Regions from separate parts of the Arthrobacter sp. E1SS-5 genome, predicted to be linked through region 1. Evidence: riboswitches for the same ligand, from Rfam matches in the RefSeq annotation. Region 1 holds a riboswitch; the other holds the start of a gene.
What was found. Region 1 has a riboswitch for thiamine pyrophosphate ahead of thiC (phosphomethylpyrimidine synthase ThiC). Riboswitches for the same ligand answer to the same signal wherever they lie in the genome.
Positions count from the first base shown of each region.

Region 2: another riboswitch for thiamine pyrophosphate. It lies ahead of ACIGJD_RS18580 (ECF transporter S component); the one in region 1 lies ahead of thiC (phosphomethylpyrimidine synthase ThiC).

Region 1 is NZ_CP172703.1:2,539,693-2,541,886, reverse strand. Features, by position in the region: gene thiC (phosphomethylpyrimidine synthase ThiC) at 1-920, opposite strand, end outside; TPP riboswitch at 916-1,023, opposite strand; gene ACIGJD_RS11835 (amidohydrolase family protein) at 1,104-2,186, shown strand.
Region 2 is NZ_CP172703.1:3,967,770-3,969,963, reverse strand. Features, by position in the region: gene ACIGJD_RS18585 (iron-containing redox enzyme family protein) at 1-559, opposite strand, end outside; TPP riboswitch at 836-976, shown strand; gene ACIGJD_RS18580 (ECF transporter S component) at 1,044-1,667, shown strand; gene ACIGJD_RS18575 (ABC transporter ATP-binding protein) at 1,667-2,194, shown strand, end outside.

The DNA.
Region 1 (2,194 bases):
ACGTAGCGCAGCAGCACCCCGGCGTGGATGGTCATGTAGTCCACACCCTGTTCACACTGCTCGATCACGGTGTCCCGGAAGATTTCCCACGTCAGGGCGTTGGCCTCGCCGTTGACCTTTTCCAGCGCCTGGTAGATGGGCACGGTGCCGATCGGTACGGGGGAGTTGCGGATGATCCACTCCCGCGTGGTGTGGATGTCGTCGCCGGTGGACAAATCCATCACTGTGTCGGCACCCCACTGGGTGGCCCACTGCAGCTTGTCCACCTCCTCCGCGATGGAGCTGGTTACTGCGGAGTTGCCGATGTTGGCGTTGATCTTCACCACGAAGGCCTTGCCGATGATCATCGGCTCGGATTCCGGATGGTTGATGTTGCTGGGGATGATCGCCCGGCCCGCCGCGAGCTCACTGCGCACCAGCTCCACGTCGCAGTTTTCGCGCAGCGCCACGAAGCGCATTTCCTGGGTGATGATGCCCTGCCGCGCATAGTGCATCTGCGTCACTGTGCGGCCGTCGACGGCGCGGCGGGGCACCGGCTGGGCACCCTTCCACTCCGCGGAGGCGGCACCCCGGCGCACAGCCGAGCGGCCGTCGTCGAGCAGGTTGCGCTCCCGGCCGCTGTAGGGCTCGGTGTCCCCGCGCCCCGCAATCCATTCTGAGCGGAAGGGTGCCAGGCCGCGCACGGGGTCGCTGCCCGGCCCTGCGGTCCGGTAGGTCCGGAACGGCGGGTTCGCCTGGCCGTTGGGTGACGGCTCCAAGGCAATTTCCGTCACCGGCACCCGGATTCCCGCTTTTTCGTCCTCGACATAGGCGAGCGAGTGGGACTTCAGGGATTGGGTCACCGGATATTCCGCTGCGTCGCCGGGCTCGCCGGCGGACGGCAGGAGGGCAGGGTTCAACTGGGTGTTTTGTGTACTCAAGGGAATACTCACTTCCTTCGCCGGCATTACCCGGACAGGTTCAACGGTCGCAGGCTGCATCAGCCCGATCTCAGCCCCTGCAGGGGCACCCGTGTGGTCAGGAACGAAGCTACCACAGGCCCCTGGAACTGCCTTGTCACATTTCCCGGTGCTAGCCTGTCCGGGCAGCGAAAGGAAGTCCTGATGCCGGAAGTCATTGAATTCAGCGGACCCGTCCTGACCGGACCGGACAGCGTCAGGTACGGGCTTTGGTCCGTGGACGGGACCCTCACCTTCACCCCGCCTGGGACGGAGCCCGGCAGGGTCCTTGACGGCTGGGTACTGCCCGGGTTCGTTGACGCCCACTGCCACATCGGGCTCGGCCCAGGCGGCCCCGTTGACGCCGCAACAGCTGAAAACCAGGCCCTGGCCGACCTCAACGCAGGAACCCTGCTGGTCCGCGACGCCGGATCGCCGGCCGACACCCGCTGGATGCAGGGCGGCCGGGACTATCCCGTGCTGATCCGTGCCGGGCGCCATGTGGCGCGGACGCGCCGCTATTTGCGCGGCTTCGCTGAGGAGGTGGAGCCGGAAGGCCTTGTGGAGGCGGTCCGCAAGCAGGCCCGCCACGGCGACGGCTGGGTCAAGCTGATGGGTGACTGGATTGACCGCAGCGCCGGCGACCTGGCGCCTTCCTTTCCTGCCGCCGTCGTGCGTGACGCCGTCCAGGCAGCCCATGAGGAAGGTGCCCGGGTGACGGCGCACTGCTTCGCCGAGGACACCCTCGATCAGATGCTGGACGCCGGCATCGACTGCATTGAACATGCCACGGGCCTGCTGCCCCGCCACCTGCCCCGGTTCGCCGAGCAGGGGGTGCCAATCGTGCCCACCCTTATCAACATCGCAACCTTTCCGGACATCGCTGCACAGGCGGACCCCAAGTTCCCCCGGTACGCCGCACATATGCGCGCCCTGTGGGAACGCAGGCTGGAACGGGTGGCGGAGGCGCATGCCGCGGGGGTGCGGATCTTCGCCGGAACTGACGCGGGCAGCACGATCCGCCACGGCAGGATCGCTGACGAGATCCTGGCACTGCACCAGGCCGGGCTGCCGATGGCAGCAGCACTGGATGCCGCCTGCTGGGCAGCCCGCGCCTGGCTGGGGGCGGACGGCTTGGCAGAAGGGGCACGGGCCGACGTCGTGGTGTGCCGGGAGGACCCGCGGGCCGCACCGGAAACCATCAGGGACCTGGAACACGTGGTGCTGGGCGGCCGCATCGTCCGCTGACTGGAAGA
Region 2 (2,194 bases), 1.4 Mb from region 1:
CGTCCGCCTGGATTTCCACCAGGGCCGCCTTGGGCCGGCCGCTGAGCCGCGGAATGGCCCACGTGTGCGGGTCGGCTTCCTTCAATTGGTACATGGATTTGTGGACCAGGAACTCCTTGAGCTGGTCCAGCGTGGCTTTCCTGGCCACGTAGCGGGACACGCTCGGACCAGTGTCCGTGGCGGCCAGGCCGAACAGGACGTCGGCAACGGCGTCGCTGGTCATGGCAACCCCGCCGGGCGGTTCGAAGTTCCCTGCGGCCTGGCAGGCGGCAGCGCGCAGTGCCGCTTCGAACGGTTCCTCGATCAGCCGGCGGACCCTGATCAGCGACGGCTCCCACTCCCAGTGGTCCGAAGCGCCGTCCAGGCCGGAGTAGTGGAGTTCGTAAAGGCAGAAAAGCGAAAGTTGGATGTCTTCGTCGGCGATGATGTCGCCGGTTCCGGCCAGCTGCCGCACCACCAGGGAGTACAGCCCGTCCAGGCCAGGCCCGGCGGTGTCCGGATGCGCCAGGACCTGGAACAGTGCGCTGCTGACGGGTCCTCTGGGTTCCGGGATTCTCATGGGGCTCCTTGGTCTGCCGCGCTGCTGACGGGAACGAACGCGGGGCCGCCCATGGTCAGTCCCATGCCCGTCCTCCTCGAAACCCGGGAGACAACATAGTAAGCATGATTACTAATAAAAGCTAAGTGAGCGGCCTCCATGCTCCACGCCGTTGCGAACGGCCGGTCACATCCGGTCCGATCGGTGCCGGCAGCCCTCAATCCGGTGCCGCCCGGTGTAAACTTGACCACGCCCGGAAGGGCAATCAAAAGCCTTACCCAAACCAAAAAGCAACACTAAAAACGACAGGGGAGCGCCGCCGTCGGGCATCCTGGCACAAGCCGGGCACCGCAGGTGGGCGCTGAGAGTGCGGACAGCCGCAGACCCTCGAACCTGATCCGGTTAGTACCGGCGCAAGGGAGTCGAGTTCTCAAAGTGTCGCGGCTGCACGGCAACGGGCCGTCAGCCGGGTCCACTTTCCCCTCCTGTTTCCCAGGAGGATCACATGAGCACTGCAGCAATCAAGAAGACCACCAGCAGGTCCTGGCGCGTCGTGGACATCGTGGTGGCGGCGCTGGTGGCCATCGCGGGCGGCGTCATCTTTTGGGCGTGGGACCAGGGCGCGGCAGCGCTGTCGGCCCCCATGAACGCCGCCTACCCACCCCTCACCGGGCTGCTGGCCGGCGGATGGATGATTCCGGGCGTGCTGGGCATGCTCATCATCCGCAAGCCGGGCGCGGCCCTGTTCTGCGAGACCGTGGCCGCCACCGGTGAGCTGCTCATGGGCTCCCAGTATGGCGCCTCGGTGCTGTTCTCCGGTTTCATCCAGGGACTGGGGGCGGAGATCATCTTCGCCATCTTCGTTTACCGGAAGTTCAACCTGCCCGTCTCCCTGCTGGCGGGCGCCGCGGCCGGCTTCTTCTGTGGCCTGAACGACTCCTTTGCGCCGTGGGGCTGGAACATCGCCTACTCGGGTGCGGACAAGTTCGCCTACATCGTCCTCACCACCATCTCCGGCGCGGTCCTGGCCGGCGCCCTGTCCTGGCTCGCCACCCGCGGCCTGGCCCGCACCGGCGTGCTGAGCTCCTTCGCCTCCCGCAAGGCTGCCACGGAGCCAGTCTTCTCCTGATGGCACCCTCCCAGGGCGCAGCCGGCGCCGTGAACCCAGCCGCCGTCACCGCCCGCGGCTGGGGCTGGCGGCATGCCGGCAGGGCCAAGCCCGCCGTCCACGCCCTTGACCTGGACATCAGCCCCGGCGAGCGGGTGCTGCTGCTTGGCCCCTCGGGCGCCGGAAAGTCGACGCTCCTGCATGCGCTGGCCGGCGTGCTGGGAGACATCAACGACGACGGCGAGGCAGGCGACGCCGACGAGTCCGGTTCGCTGCTGGTTGACGGCGCCGTGCCCAGGTCCCAGCGCGGCCGCGCCGGGCTGATGCAGCAGGACCCGGAGACGCAAGTGGTCCTATCGCGGGTGGGGGACGACGTCGCCTTCGGCGCCGAGAACCTTGCCGTGCCCCGCGACGCCATCTGGGCGCGCGTGCACGAGGCGCTTGCCGACGTCGGACTGTCCCACCTCCCGCTGGACCACCCGACGTCGGCCCTGTCCGGCGGGCAAAAGCAGCGCCTGGCGCTGGCGGGGATCCTGGCCATGCGCCCC